2 regions of the Anaerospora sp. genome follow, and region 1 is predicted to be linked to the other one. Evidence: riboswitches for the same ligand, from Rfam matches in the RefSeq annotation. Region 1 holds a riboswitch; the other holds the start of a gene.
What was found. Region 1 has a riboswitch for cobalamin ahead of RTR76_RS15440 (methyltransferase dimerization domain-containing protein). Riboswitches for the same ligand answer to the same signal wherever they lie in the genome.
Positions count from the first base shown of each region.

Region 1 (7,896 bases):
TGTGGCAGCGGTATAAACATAATAATACAGTCCAGCTTATAACCAACAGCAATATCAGAAAAATTCTCCCGTAAGCCCTGAATGATCCGTTGAGCCATAAGCTGATATTCTTCCACAAGTTCATCACTCTGGTGATAAAAACAGATAGCAGCAACAACGTGAGGATTCTGCAAGTCAATTCCCCAACCCCTGGCCCGGCCTTTTAGATTCTTTTCCTCATTATTCTCGGCTATGAGCAGTTCATTTAAGAATTCATTGTAGTAGCGCCGTTCAACTGATGCTACTGCCAGCTGATTAACAAGTACCAAAGCTGCCACAGCAGCTGTCCGTTCAATTGTCCCTTCATCAGAACGTGATACAAGTGCTTTCGTTTCCAGAACGGTTATTGTACCATACCATTTTTTCCCTACACAAATTGCCAGCCGGAAATACCCTGTTTCTAACCCATCAAGCACCACCTTGCCTCTTCCAGTGCCCGTTCCATACCGACTGTTCAGCTCTATTAATTTTTTGATATCCCGGTGGTCACAGTCATATTCGTCAGATGCAACGATGATATCGTTAGATATCGTTTGGATAACGGCTAAGTTATTGTTTAGCGCAGCAACAAGCACATTAGCAATGTCCCGCAAATCTCCGCCTTCAAGCACAACCCGGTTTAAATGCAGATGCACTTCATCGGCACGCTGAATCACTGCGAGCTGCTGATTGCTAATTTCGCTGAGAACAGGATTAATAATGTCCGGGAAAGAAACATCATAGGGAATTTCCAGCAAGGGAAAGTTATGAGCATTAGCCTGTTCAATCATAATATCCGGCGTTCTTTCAATATACCGCCCCGGTTTAATAGCCAGTCCGGCTAAATTGCGCTCTGCCAGTTCCGGAATCAGGCGTGACTGTGCATTTGTGTCATGACGTATGGAGTAAACGGTAGTCAGCAATAATTCTCCGGCCCGGGTCCAGTCCATAATGTCCGGCACTTCCATCACATTAACGGAAGTGACTACCTTATCGAGACCACCGGCTCCGGCAATCAGCCGAACCTGTTTTAACCCTGGTAATGCCAGCATTTCCCTCAAACTAATACCTGCACAATGAATCAATATCGTCCACCACCAATCACTAAGATTAGCTGTCTATTCTGATTATAGCATAGGCATTTGCTAAACCTATGTCGGTTAATGTTGACGATTTTAATGGCTCAAAAGCCCGCTAAACAATGGGCTTTTGTCAGTTGTTGAGAACCCTTGTTCCCAGGCCGTTGAGAAAGCCCTAGATGCACGATCTCCATCTCAAATGTCTGCTTTATGCAACAAAGAGATGTGGGCGCGGGGAATTCCGAGGAAGCGAGCGAAGACAGTACAGCGCGGGTACGACGAGCGAGCTCCCGCAGGCCTGAATGCGAAGTTCTTGGTGCTTTAGCACCCTAGTACTTCGGCTTACCCTTTACGGGTACAACGCAGATGAGGCTTTATCGACGGCCTGTCAAAAGCCCGCTAAAAAGCGGGCTTTTGTTCTCAATGAGTACAATCCTGTTTAGGCGCTTCTTCAGCACTGTCATTCATCAACGAAAACATTTCCAGCAGTTTAAAAGCTAAACTTAGCAGAATAGATACGATAGTTGCCAGTGCCATCCCTTTCATTTCCACAGTGCCAATCGTAATGTGGGCACCGCTGATGCCAACAATCAATACTGTCGATGTTAAAATCAAATTCTTAGCCTTACTGTAATCAACCTTTGACTCTACCAGCATGCGAATACCCGATGCTGCAATAACACCAAACAGCAGCATTGAGATTCCGCCCATAACCGGCACAGGAATGCTTTGAATAGCAGCCGCCAGTTTTCCGATAAAGGAAAGTACAATCGCAATCACTGCAGCTCCGCCAATCACATAAACGCTATATACCTTGGTTATTGCCATGACACCAATATTTTCGCCATAAGTCGTATTTGGAGTAGAACCAAAGAAGCCGGATATCATAGTGGATAGGCCATTGCCCAGCAGCGAGCGGTGCAATCCAGGATCTTTTGTCAGATCCCGTCCGACTATATTACCCGTAACTAATAAATGCCCCACATGCTCGGCAATAACCACCAGAGCGGCAGGTATAATAATAGCAATCGCATTAAGCTGAAATTTAGGCGTATAAAAAGTAGGAACAACAAACCAGGGAGCATTCGCTATCCCATTCATATCGACAAGTCCAAGCGATAAAGCCAAAATGTAACCCGCTAAAACACCGATCAAAATTGGTATAATGGCTAAGAAACCACGAAAAACAACAGAGCCTAAAATTGTAATCGCTAACGTAAATAAAGAGACGGTTATTACTTGGGGATCAAGTGTTTTTGCGGTAAGTCCGGCCATATCGGCGGCCACTGGCGCCAGCTCCAGTCCAATAACGGCAACGATTGCCCCCATAGCTGCCGGTGGAAAAACCACATCAATCCACTTCATGCCAACAGCGCCAATGGATAGGGCTACTAAGCTGAAAATCAGGCCAACTACAATAAAACCGCCAAGTGCCGCTTCATATCCATATTGAGGCAATACAACAAATACAGGAGACAGAAATGCAAAGCTCGATCCAAGATATCCAGGTATCCGGCCTTTTGTAATGAAAATATAAAGTAAGGTTCCAATACCGTTAAACAGCAAAACTGTAGCAGGATTTACTTTAAATAAAATGGGAACCAGAACCGTTGCACCGAACATGGCAAACAGATGCTGCAGACTCAGCGGAATTGTTTCTACTAGGGATGGACGCTCATCTACGTCAATAATCCTTCTGGCCATTTTTTCACCATCTTTTCATTTTATTTTACTGTCGGCAGCCGAGTTCCTAGACTATCACCTCCGGAGCTGATGTATAAATAAATAAAAAGATATTCATTGTCTGAATTTTCAACAAAGCACTCTTCAAACCTTTGTGAAATGCTACAAACCACTGAACATTTAACAGGGTAATTTTGTATTATTTTTCAGATTCCCTATTAAACAAAAAAGCCTCAGCCATATAGGCTGAGGCCAATACTGAAGTATTTAAATTTTAAAGCGCAGCACAACCGTTTGCAAATCCTGGGCCAGCGTTGCCAGAGCTTCACTAGAAGCTGCAATTTCTTCCATTGACGCTGACTGCTCCTGGGTGACTGCCGAAACTGTTTGTGTTTGTCCGGCAGTATCCTTGCTGATGAAATCAATATCTTCAATCGCACTAATTATCTGTGTGCCACTATCGGAGATCCCCCGAATAGCGGTTGTAATACTGCTTACCTGGTCGGACACCCGATCAACAAGCGAGATAATTTCGGTAAAAGACCGGCCGGCCGTATTAACTACCTCGGCACCAACCTTGACTTCATGGGTTCCTTCAGTCATAGCAACAACCGCACTATCCGTATCGGTTTGAATCTCACTGATCAATTGGGCAATTTGTTTCGCTGCCTCCTGCGATTGTTCAGCCAGCTTCCGAACTTCTTCGGCTACTACTGCAAAGCCACGCCCCTGTTCACCGGCCCGCGCCGCTTCAATGGCCGCATTGAGGGCAAGCAGATTCGTCTGCCCGGCAATGCCGGATATTGTATCAACGATTTGTCCAATCTCCTTGGAGCGTTCACCCAATTTGCTGACAACTCCCGCAGAGCGAACTACTTTAGTTTCAATATTAGCCATCTGATTCACTGCCGCCTCAATTGCCTTGCCGCCTTCTTTAGCAGCATCAGCAGCTTGTCCGGAAGTTTGCTCCACAATTGCAACATTAGCAGACGTATGCTCTATTTCACTTGAAATTCGTTTAACAATAGCCGTTGTCTTGCCTACCGCCTCAGTTTGTTTCTCGGTACCCGATGCCACTTCAAAAATTGAGGTAGCTACCTGCGTAGCTCCCTGAGCAGACTGCTCGGCACTTGTGGTTAATTGCTCCGAAGACGCCGCTACTTGTTCAGCTGCCTGATTGACCTGCCGCATTACATCGCGCAGATTACTTGTCATATCTTGAACTGCTTTCCCCAGTTGACCGATTTCATCCGCCGACTGATCAGTTATCTCAGCAGGCCGCAAATCTCCCTCAGCCACCTGTGTCACTCTCTGAACCATCCGGGACAGGCGAATAGCAATCTTATTGGCAAAGAAACGAGTAAGAAGAATGACAATAACGATTGTTACCGCCATAATTCCAAGCATTTTTAAACGATTGCTGTGCACATCGGCATATACTTCCGTCTCTGGTACCATAACGGTGGCAATCCAGTTACTGGAGGGAACAATTGCCGTAGCTCCAATCATTTCCACTCCAGCTGCACTTGTAAATGCCATCAGCTGCTTCTGTCCGCCCATCGTTGCCTTAATGATCGCGACTTCGCTTAAGTCCTTTTGCTCCGTTACAAAGGACTTGTCCTGATGAGCAATTGTTATAGCCTTACCGCCTGCATTTGTGACCACACTTGCAAATCCGGTCTCACCCACTTTTACCTGGGAGCGCATTTGTTCCAGAGCATCAAGCTTGATGGCCTGTGTTGCAATCCCCTTAAAATTACCGGCCCCATCCTTTATTGGCGCAGCAATAATAATGATTGGTTTACCTGTATCCTTAGAAATCATTACATCACTGATAAACGTTTTTCCCGTTTCTTTTACACTTTTGAAATGTGGTCTTTCCGCCACTGAAACCCCAATCATTTTTCCTGCATTAGACTCAGGCGCAAAATGAGTTAACCGTCCATCTTTATCTGAAATGTTAACTGCTTCATAAAAAGCTGAATTATTTTTTTCCATCGAATTGATAAGTGCATTTATTCCGGCCGTATCACCTGCAACTACCTGTGCATTGGTTGCAATAGTCTGCCCAATTGCAATTTTATCTTGCAGCATCGCTTCAACATTCTCAGCAAAATGATTGGCTTGATTCTGCAATTCACGGTTACTGCTTGTCTTTAAGCTTGTCTCCATCCCGGAAAGCATGACAAATCCGGTAATCCCCGTGGCTGCCAGTGTAAGTACTAAAATTAGTGTCACGAGTTTTGCAAAAACAGTTCTTCCCATTTCTGACCTCCTGCTATCAGCACATTTTTGTCAATGTTTTTTGTTTTTCGACATAATTTTCCAATCACCTCTTTTGTTTGTGAAATTCATAAAGATCAACCGAGTCTACATTTTACTGTTAATTCTAAAGCCAAAAGAGCCCTGCATATATATGCAGGGCTCTCTTTCAACCGAACATTGCAATCCCCAGCGGTGTCACTAATAGAGGATGAGGTGGTACATGTACCTTTCGCCCAAAGGCTTTGCCAAACTCATTTTCAAACCCCTGCAAGTAAGCGGTACCACCGACAACATAAACAGGATAGTCATTAAACTCATCCTGCCCCTCAAGCATCTCTTTTACTACTGTCGCCATTTTCTCAATAACCGGTAAAACAACCGGAACTATTTTACGTTGCTCGGCAGGATTCCGCTTTAGTATTTCAGCCTCTTCAAAAGAAATTTTATAGGCACCGGCCAATACAAGCGATATGTGTGTACCGCCAGTAGGCTCATCAGCAGTAAAAACTAACTCGCCGTTTCGCAAAACTGCAATTCCAGTCGTTCCTCCGCCAATATCCACGACAATTCCATGGGTAATATTAAGCGCTTTTGCTGCCGCAACAGGCTCATCTATTTGGCAAACTGGCTCTAAACCGGCTCCTGCAATTACATATCCGCAGGCCAAGGCGTTACGCCCTACCGTACCCGGTGGAATTGCAGTAGCCCCTTTATCAAGGCTGACCCCTAAACGCTCTTCTACTTCTGCCTTTAACTCCTCAACAATTGCTGTGGCACCCTGAAAATCAACAACAAGACCATCCTTGACAACAGAGGCCCACCGCATACTGCCAGCAACAGGATTCCCCTCTTGATCAGTCACAACCAAAACAATATCTGCAGTCCCCAAATCAACACCAACTTTAAATGGGCCTGGTAAATTGGCAACAGTTTTGTTTTCTATCAAGTCATACAGTTTGTAAATCTTTTCATAGCCTTCCATGACTAACTCCCCCTTGTCACACATTCAGAACTACCTGACAGTACTGCTTTTCCCTAAATCCTAATCAAAATCCTATACTGCTCATGATAAATATGTGCCAAGTTATTTTGTTTTATTGCCAACTATTTTCCTGGGGCAGGTCGCCTCTTTCCCAACAGCTTAAATATGCCCCCATATAAGTAGTGCTGTTCGGATTAAGAAACTGTTCCGTCTCGGGTGTATTGCGATAAGCTTCCCCGCTTTTTTCCAATAAACCGGCAAGAAGCAAAAACTCTAATTTTTTTCCCAGTTCGACTGCGTCCTGGCTCAATTCTTGAGCCAGTTTTTCCACACACGCAAATTCCGTCAAATACGAGAATAAATTCATTTTAATTGCCATGAAAAGAATCTGGGTCTCTTTATACACTTGAACCATCCGCAAAAGCCTCCGGGGACTATACGTCAAATTAGTCATGCTTTTTCCCTCCTAAGTTCAAAATAAAAAAGAGCCTCCACGACAGAGACTCTTATCAGATATATATGTACCATTAGCAGCATTACACAAAAGGCTGCTAAAAAACGATATACTCCAATAATCCCCTTCCCATCGCTCGTGGGTAAAACGGTGATTGTTAGACAGGCAGTTCTCCTGGCTCTGGCTCCTCGCTCCTCCGAACCTTCCCAAGACTATCGTCTCAGTGGCATATCTCGGGTTTGCTCCCCATTACAGTGGCGGGACCGCGCCGGCATTACACCGGACTTCCCTTTTAAGCCCTCGCGGGCACCTATCCCAATATGCAGTTTTTGACAGCTTATCTACCGAAATAGTAGCATACTAAAATTAGAACGGTCAATAGTAAAAAACTGCCTTATTTATCAAGCAAACAATTTACTCTCCGGAATTTGTAAGCTCAATGCAGCACCTTTTTCCGGCAGTCGACCGGCATAACCACCATTTAATGAGCGGTAAAGCTACCATTAATACAAACATAAGGCGAAAGATTTGAAATGCGACAACTGCAGATAAATCAGCATGCACCATCATCGCTGTCAGCCCCATTTCAGTCAATCCACCCGGAGCACTGCTAATAAATGCCGTTATAAAATCAATGGAACTATACTTTGCAAGAAGATAATCAATCCCCAATATTGCGCCAATTACCAGTACGATACTTAAGAAGCTTGCCACGAAAGCCTTTTTTTGCTCAACCAGACTCTCCACATTGATCGCCATCCCCATCCGGATTCCCACACAAATCTGGGCAACAGCTATGACTGCTGGCGGCAAAGCAGGTGCGTGAATACCGTTAAGTACCAATGCTGCTGTGACAACCACAGGAGCCAACAAGTAAGGATTGCTCATTTTTATACGCTTGCCGAGATAAACTGCTCCGCTCAGGCAGACAGCAAATAAAGCAAGCACAGGAACATTATTTATAGTGAAATGGGTCATTGTCTTGCTTACCGGATCGACTTGATCGGCAAGCCCATGGAGTACCAAAAAGGGAACAATGAAAACTACAGCCAACACCCTAAGAGTTTGCATCAAAGTCACTGCTGCCGGGTCAGTTCCCTCTATGTTTTCACAGACCATTGCCATCTGCGATAATCCCCCTGGCAAGCTACCTAACAGACTGGTTCCCAGCCCGATACCAGTAAAGCGATAAACAGCATAGCCGCCTGACAAACAAAGCCCCACACTGGTAAGCGTTAAAAATAGCATTAACGGCAGTTGATGCAATATTTGATAGCCAGTCTCAGGCGTAAACGGGCTTCCCATAATATAGCCCAGGACAACCATAGCGGTATTGCGAATAGTAATGGGCCACCGTACCCGCCTTTTTAATCCAGCCTGCAATACTACGACAGTGGCTAATGGTCCCAATGTCC
Region 1 is NZ_DALZUO010000021.1:53,299-61,194, reverse strand. It holds gene RTR76_RS15460 (PucR family transcriptional regulator ligand-binding domain-containing protein) at 1-1,103, opposite strand, end outside; gene uraA (uracil permease) at 1,518-2,801, opposite strand; gene RTR76_RS15450 (methyl-accepting chemotaxis protein) at 3,048-5,045, opposite strand; gene eutJ (ethanolamine utilization protein EutJ) at 5,212-6,027, opposite strand; gene RTR76_RS15440 (methyltransferase dimerization domain-containing protein) at 6,140-6,481, opposite strand; cobalamin riboswitch at 6,628-6,810, opposite strand; gene RTR76_RS15435 (AbrB family transcriptional regulator) at 6,896-7,896, opposite strand, start outside.

Region 2 (7,896 bases), on a different contig from region 1:
CGTCTGCGGCAGGCCTTAAAGATAATGAAAACTCGCTGGCTGGTTACTATTGCCCTATTTGGAGCAGCGGCATTTGCAGTTGTAAACGTTCCGGCCACGTTATTGAATGACTTTTTTCATATTTTGCTGGGGCCTTTTGGATTTATGGTTACCGGTCTGTTTCATGGTGTTTTTTTGTATATGATGATTGTGGCTTTAGTCATGCTTATTCCATACCCTGGTGTAGTGGCCTTGATGACGATTATCCGCATGCTGCTTGGCATGCTTGCCTTTGGACAATTATCTCCAATTGGACTGTTATCCTATGGTACCCATGCTTTCATGCTGGAGGTGCTGCTTATCGGGAGCGGCATGTACGGGCGGATTCAGGTAGGACATGCGGTCGAGCATGTTTCCTTCCGGCAAATTATCCAGTTAGCACTGATATGCGGTATTGCTGACTGTGTCGCTACCTATATCAATTTGCAGGGCATGGCTTTTTTGTACCGGCTGTATTATGCGGATTGGTATATTGCGCTGATCTTGCTGTTGAATGGGTTTGTTTATACTGCCATTGGTGCGGCCTGTGGTACCTTGTTAGGCAGCCGTCTGTCCAAAGTGGGAGGTGACTAGTGAATTGAAGCCAATCATAGGCTTGTGCAATGTATCTTTTACCTACAAGCATCGCAGTGTTGCCAGCGTTTCAGACATCAGCCTCGAAATATTTCCTGGGGAATTTGTTCTTTTAACCGGTGCAACCGGTTGTGGCAAGAGTACATTATTAAAAATGCTGAATGGCCTTATTCCTCATGCAAGCAGCGGTAGCATGAGCGGTGAAGTCCACATTGCAGGACGTAATACGCGGCAATGCGGGATTGCTGAATTGAGTCAAACGGTGGGAATGGTATTTCAGAGTCCGGAAGATCAAATTTTTTCAACAACTGTTTTTGATGAAACAGCTTTTATTCTGGAGAATATGGGGATGAAGCCGGACGAGATTGCTTCCCGTGTTCATGAGACGCTGGAACTGGTAGGAATGCTTGTTTATAAGGATGCCAGTATTCATGCGTTATCAGGCGGACAGAAACAGCGTCTGGCAGTAGCGTCTGTGCTTGCAGCCCGGCCTAGTATCCTTGCACTGGATGAACCGATTAGTCAGCTCGATCCGCAGGGGGCAGCTGAACTGTTGGCGGTGTTGCAGCGCATTAACAGAGAACTGGGAATGACAGTTGTTATAGTCGAGCATCGTTTGCATGAAGTAATGCCCTTATGCCGCCGTGTTGTTATCATGGATCAAGGAAAGCTTGCCTGGCAGGGCACTAGAGAGGAAGCATTCGGGCAGCCGGAAATGTTTGATTCGTATGGGCTAAGACTGCCGCAGACAATTGATATTTGCCGTCACTTAGCCGTAAATACGCAATCATCCCAGGTTGATCATGCCGTTGCTGCTATTAAAGAAAAATATCAGGTACCCCAGGATAATGGCTGTTGTACGGAGCCCGTCAATACGGGATCTGCTGATCGTGCTGCGGCGGTAATCGTTGAGCAGCTCAGCTTTCAGTATGACAAAACAAAACCACAGGTATTGAATCATTTGCAATTAACAATTCCTAGAGGTCAGTTTGTCGCGTTAATGGGCAATAACGGAGCGGGAAAATCGACTTTGCTTCATCAGATCGGCGGCTTGCTGCAGCCGGCAGCCGGGTATGTACAAGTGCTTGGCAGTCGTGTTACGTCAGTTATGCCAAATGTGGGGATGGTGCTGCAAAATCCGGATTTTATGTTGTTTAATAACACAGTTGCCGATGAAATAGCGTTTGTTTTGCGGCAGAAGAAAGAGTGCAACAGTTGGCCTGCTGTGTGCCGGGAACTAGTTGACCAATTAGGCCTTAGCGGCATGGAAGAGGATTTTCCGCTGGCGCTAAGCAGGGGACAGCGGCTGCGTGTGGCGATAGCGGCGGTATTGGCTTCCAAACCGGCAGTTCTCTTGCTGGATGAACCAACTACCGGGCAAGATATCGGACATATCGAAGATATTGTTCTCTTGCTGAAAGCGTTTACCGCTCAAGGCGGAACAGTGGTTTTTTGTACGCATGACACGGAAGTGGCGGCTCGATTTGCTGATCGCATCGTTATTATGTGCAAGGGGCAGATTGTGGCAGATGGTCCGGGGAATGTTGTGTTTAGAGAGCAGGCTGTTTTGCAGTCAACCGGACTTAAGCCACCTGCTGCTTTACTTGTTGCCCAGAATTTGTATGGAGGAAGAGCTGTGACTGTTAAGGAGGTGGTTACCTATGTACGACAGAAATGTCTGGGAAGCAACACCGGGGAATACCCTGCTTCATCAGTTGGATGTCCGAACTAAACTGATTGTGTTGATTAGTTTTGCAGTAGTAACGTTAACCATTGACAGTCCCCGTTCTTTATTTCTATTATTTGCTATTACGCTGATCTTTCACGCAATTAGCCGCTCTTCGCTGGCCAGATGGCGTATACTGGCTGTTTTTGTCCTGCTGGGAATATGGGGATCGATGGCCAGCCAGGCCTTGTTTTACAACCAGGAACCCCGTACGGTAATGGCTTGTCTAATTTCTCCGGGGTTTCCTGTGTTGGGCAAAATAACCGCTGGTGTATTTGTCTATCGTGAAGGCCTTCAATACGGTGCGGTGCAAGCTCTGCGATCTGGGATTATGCTATCCCTGGGGCTCTTGCTTAGCTGGACTTCTGATCCGCGGCAGCTGCTCAAAAGCTTCTTATCGTGGCGAATGCCCTATGAATTGGCTTTTATGGTGATTACCAGCTTGCGTTTTCTACCGGTTATATTTCAAGAGACGGCAATCGTATTGACAGCTCAAAGGCTGAGGGGATTTCAGCCCTTTAAGACGGCCTCGCCCCGCCATTTAATTCAAATGGCCTTCCAGACGTTGTTTCCCATTTTAGCCCGGACATTGCGCAGGGCGGCAACTTTGGCGTCTTCCGTGGAGAGCAGGGGCTTTGGCAGGGAAACCCAGCGCAGCTACGACAATCCCTGGTCAACGCTGGAACGAAGCTTCTGTTACATCGCTGCTCTACTGGTGGCAGGCCTGGTTTCTTTGAAAATACTGGATGTATTGCAATTTAACGGTCTAGTATATATACCGGCATGGCGCAGCTTGTATGATATGATGAAAGTATGGATGTGAAAGAACAATGAGAAAAATAAATAATATCGTATTATTAGCTTTGTTTGCCCTAACCATAGGGGCGTTAGCAATCCATATTTTTGAATCCGATACGGGGTTGACCGTAGCAACGCGCCAGAGCAGCCAGCACAGCGGGGAATATGAAAAGATAGCTGAGGTTTCTTTAGGCAAGGTTGAGGCTCATAACTATCAGCGGATGGGATTTACGAAAGGGTTTATTCAGTTTTCACCTGATAATATGCACTTGGCTGTTGGTACGGAAAATGGGGAAGTACTGCTGCTTACCAATACTGGAAAAACAGTATGGCGAAAGAATATCGGGTTAGGGAAAATGTCAGCGCTGGAGTTTAGCAGTGACAGCCGTTACATTTTAATAGGTGAATCCAGCCAGCAAGGATATTTGTTATGCCTTGATGCAAAAGATGGCAGTGAAATGTGGCGTCAGGCAAGCGTAAGTGAATTAGGTGTAGAGATAAAAGACAAAACTTATCCGTCCATTGTGGCAATCCGGACAGATGAGCAGGGCCGGATTTTTGCGGTGGGGCAGCGATACATCCGTTTTGCTGATGGCCGCAATGAATACCGGGGACGTATTTATAAATTTGACGGGAACGGCAAGCGGCTGGCCATGTTTCCTGCCGATCATAATCTTGATGCCTGGGTGAGCTGGGTAAGTGTTGATCAAAAGGGAGAGCGGGCAGTATTTGGCACGGCTAACTGGGATGCAATACAGACTAACCGCTATACGGACAATATGTATTGTTTGGATGGCAGTCTTAACCCACTATGGAGCACTTTGATTCCGCCGGTGTATCCTTATCAGAACACAACAATGCGCAGCAGTCCGGAAATCTCCGGTGATGGCAGATATGTAGCCGGTATTGCGAGTGATGGCCGGTGCTTTTTATATGATGGGGAGCAGGGCAGGGAAGTGTGGCGGCGCAATCTCAGTGAGCCACAAAAAATCAGCGGAATTTATATGAATGCAAATGGCGCAAATGTGCAAATTGTTGATGAACATTTTATTTTTACGACTGGTAATACCTATAACCGGGCAAACTGGCAGCTGCCGACGCCGGTTGAGCACCCCGGCTCGAATAGCATGTTTGTTTTCAATTTGCAAGGCCAACTGGTGAACCGGCATCGCTTTGGTGGCATGATTGAACAAATTGCGGTTAGTAAAAAAGAAGCAGCAATTGCTGTTGGTCGCAATGTCCGTACAAAAGATCTCGGAGTACACGGTTTGTATATTACTTCCCTGCCAGGGGCTCAAATGATTGACTATATCGCAACAAATGGCCCCTGTGTGGGGTCTGCAATTAGCTCAGACGGACGGTATATCGCAGCGGTTGAAGCTCCATTGCAGCTTGATGACGGACAGATCATTGGTGAATACAAACTGGTCCTGGCCCAAAGCAGGAATTAAGAGGAGGTAAATGGAATCTGTCTGAAGAGTAATGTGATCATTGCTTTGTCTCAGAAAAGCCAATAATGGAAGGTGAGTATATGGTAGAAAAGCAGGGATTGATCCTTGTCAATACAGGTAATGGTAAAGGGAAAACTACAGCAGCCTTGGGCTTGGCAATGCGGGCCTGGGGACAGGGCCTAAAGGTTCTGGTTGTGCAGTTTATAAAAGGAAATTGGAAATACGGGGAACTGGAAGCTGCTAAACGGATGGGACCTGATTTTGTCATTCGTCAGATGGGGGAAGGTTTTGTAAGAGGCTGTACCGAAAGCGAGCGGCACAGTCATGAGCAGGCGGCGGCAGAAGCCCTGCAAGCGGCCAAAACAGAGCTTGCTGCTGGGAAATGGGATATGATAATCCTGGACGAAATCAATTATGCGATTAAGTTTGGTTTAGTTCCGGTTGAAGAAGTACTGAGTTTGTTAGAAGCAAAGCCTGTACACCTGCATGTTGTGCTTACAGGCAGGGATGTACATCCGCAGATTGTTGAACAGGCAGATTTGGTTACAGAAATGAAAGAAATAAAGCATCACCACAAAAAAGGGATAAAAGCGCAAAAAGGAATTGAATTTTAATTTTGCTGCATATCTTAAATAGTTTGCATAATATTGATAAAAAAGTAGTTTGACAGGCAGTGGGAACAATGGTATCATAAACGTGGATGAAAACTGAATATTACGAGATAGGTGCCCGACAGGGCTTAATAGGGAAGTCCGGTGTAATGCCGGCGCGGTCCCGCCACTGTAATAGGGAGCAAACCCGATAAATGCCACTGAGATGAATATCTTGGGAAGGCTTGGGTGAGCGATGAACTAGAGCCAGGAGAACTGCCTATTTAACAGTCACCGTTATACCCACGAGCGATGGGGAGGGGATTATTCGAGCAATCGAATCCTTCCTGGCTATATTTGTATGCCAGGTTTTTATTTGGATTGATCACTCTTATAAACATGACCTTCCTGTGTTCTACGGGGAGGTCTTTCTTTCGTCGAAAAGTTTCCTCGCTTTAGGTTTTGGTGAGGACGTTAGCCATAAATGTCATGTTGTCTTCTTTCAGCGTTACGCCTGGGAAACGTCTCGCTGGCCCCCCTTTTTTAGGGGGTCTTATTTTTCCAACACATATTTGACATATATTGTATTTTATTTGATTGTATTTGTAGCAGCGAGAGGGGTAATGAACATGCAAAGTTCAGATAAGAAAAAAGCGATAGTAGTAGTCAGTTTTGGTTCAACTTATGAAGAAACAGTGAAAAAAAGCATTGAAAGTACGGAGAACAAAATCCGTACTGCTTTTCCAGGCTATGATGTGTTCCGGGCTTTTACGTCCCGCATGGTAATCCGCAGGTTGTCAGAGCGTGGTATTCAAGTTGATACGGAAAAACAGGCGATTGAACGCTTACAGGCTGAGGGCTATCAAGAGGTTTATGTACAGCCGCTCCATATTGTAGCTGGCGAAGAATATGACAAGGTTAAGAAAATTGTTGTTGAGTATGCTCATGCCAAAGACAAGGCATTTGAGCGCATTGTAATTGGACGGCCCTTGCTTTTCTATATGGGCCAGGAAGAGAAGCCTGATGACTATCTTATTGTTATTGATGCGGTGAAAAATCAGCTTGCAAAGCTGGAAAAAGATCAGGCAATTGTTTTCATGGGACATGGTGGAGTTCATCCTGCCAATGCTGCTTATGCTGTCTTACAAATGAAGCTGGAGCAAGCCGGTTTGGAACATGCTTATGTTTATACGGTCGAAGGATTTCCTTCATTAGATAATGTGCTTGAAAAACTGCAAAAGCAGCAAGTGCGCAAAGTGGCACTCCTGCCGTTCATGTTAGTTGCAGGTGATCATGCCCAAAATGATATGGCGGGAGATGAGCCTGATTCAGCTAAATCTCAATTGTTGGCAGCTGGCTTTGAAGTAGAAGCTTATTTATATGGCTTAGGCGAGAATGCAGCGATTCAGGATATTTATGTACAGCACCTTAGAGATGCTATGCAGCAGCCTGGACACAAATGCCATAAGAAGTAACGATAAGTAACCCTGTCTGTCATGCGCGGAGAGGGTTATTTTAATTGTTTGAAGGCGCTGCCTGTATATAACGAGATAAAACTTACAACTGCCCATTGTCGGGCTGAACGGAGTCAGAATATGACAGAGCAAGCTTTGGAACTGCTGGAGGTGAGTGACAAGATGCTGGAACTCGTAAATTTATCGAATTTTTCGTCTGATATGGAAATGATTCATAACAGTCCGGCTTGTCTGGAAGCATTTTTAAACCACCACCATCTTGATGGTTTGGAAATGATGTTTTGTGCTCCATGGGACCGGCATGTTCACAGACGGGAATGGATACAGGGAGTGCATCTCCGCTTTTGGCCGAACTGGCTGGATTTTTGGAGGGGAGACCGAAAAGCCTTATTGCGCGAATTTCCTAATGAAGCAGCAATTGCTGCCTATTACGGCGGACAGACGCGGGAAGCCTGGCTTGCTATATACAGGGAGAATATTCGGTTGGCTGTTCAGTCAGGCGCCAAGTACCTGGTCTATCATGTCAGTCATGCCCGTTTGTCTGAGTTGTATAACTGGAAGTTCAATGCTTCTGATCGCGAAGTAATTGAAGCGACAATTGAAGTGGTTAATGAACTTGCCAGTGAAATACCGGAGAATGTAACCTTGTTATTTGAGAACCTGTGGTGGCCCGGACTCACGCTGACTGACAGCAAGCAGGTACCATTTTTGCTTGAAGGCGTAAGGCATGCTAATGTTGGCATTATGTTGGATACAGGTCACTTAATGAATACAAACTCACGATTGCGAACGCAGGAAGAGGGCGTTGCATATATTTTGCATATTTTATCGCAATTAGGCGATAACAAGCGATATGTTAAAGGCATTCATCTCCATCATTCCTTATCAGGAGAATACATTGACAATACAAGAAACGAAGAAGCCTCATCCGATTTGACGATTGAACAAATTATGAGCCATGTTATGAAAATTGATCAGCACTTACCCTTTAGCACGTCTGAAGCTCGGCGTATTGTGGACTATGTACAGCCTGAATACCTGGTGCACGAATTCCTAAATACTTCCTTAAACGGCTGGGTAAATAATCTTTTGTGCCAGCAGCAGGCTCTAAAGTCCGGTATAGACTAAAGCTACTGTTTTATTACTTCCGTTCCTGCTTTATCCAGGGAGCGTAGAAATAATAGTACTGGGGTACAAATATAAGTAAATTACATAAGAATGGTTGACAATATAAGGCAGGAGAT
Region 2 is NZ_DALZUO010000002.1:116,023-123,918, forward strand. It holds gene RTR76_RS02550 (hypothetical protein) at 1-612, shown strand, start outside; gene RTR76_RS02555 (energy-coupling factor transporter ATPase) at 617-2,344, shown strand; gene RTR76_RS02560 (energy-coupling factor transporter transmembrane component T) at 2,274-3,161, shown strand; gene RTR76_RS02565 (PQQ-binding-like beta-propeller repeat protein) at 3,169-4,587, shown strand; gene cobO (cob(I)yrinic acid a,c-diamide adenosyltransferase) at 4,668-5,201, shown strand; cobalamin riboswitch at 5,294-5,476, shown strand; gene RTR76_RS02575 (sirohydrochlorin cobaltochelatase) at 5,807-6,652, shown strand; gene RTR76_RS02580 (TIM barrel protein) at 6,773-7,780, shown strand.
Region 2: linked by a shared signal. The riboswitch ahead of RTR76_RS02575 (sirohydrochlorin cobaltochelatase) and the one ahead of RTR76_RS15440 (methyltransferase dimerization domain-containing protein) in region 1 are both predicted to bind cobalamin.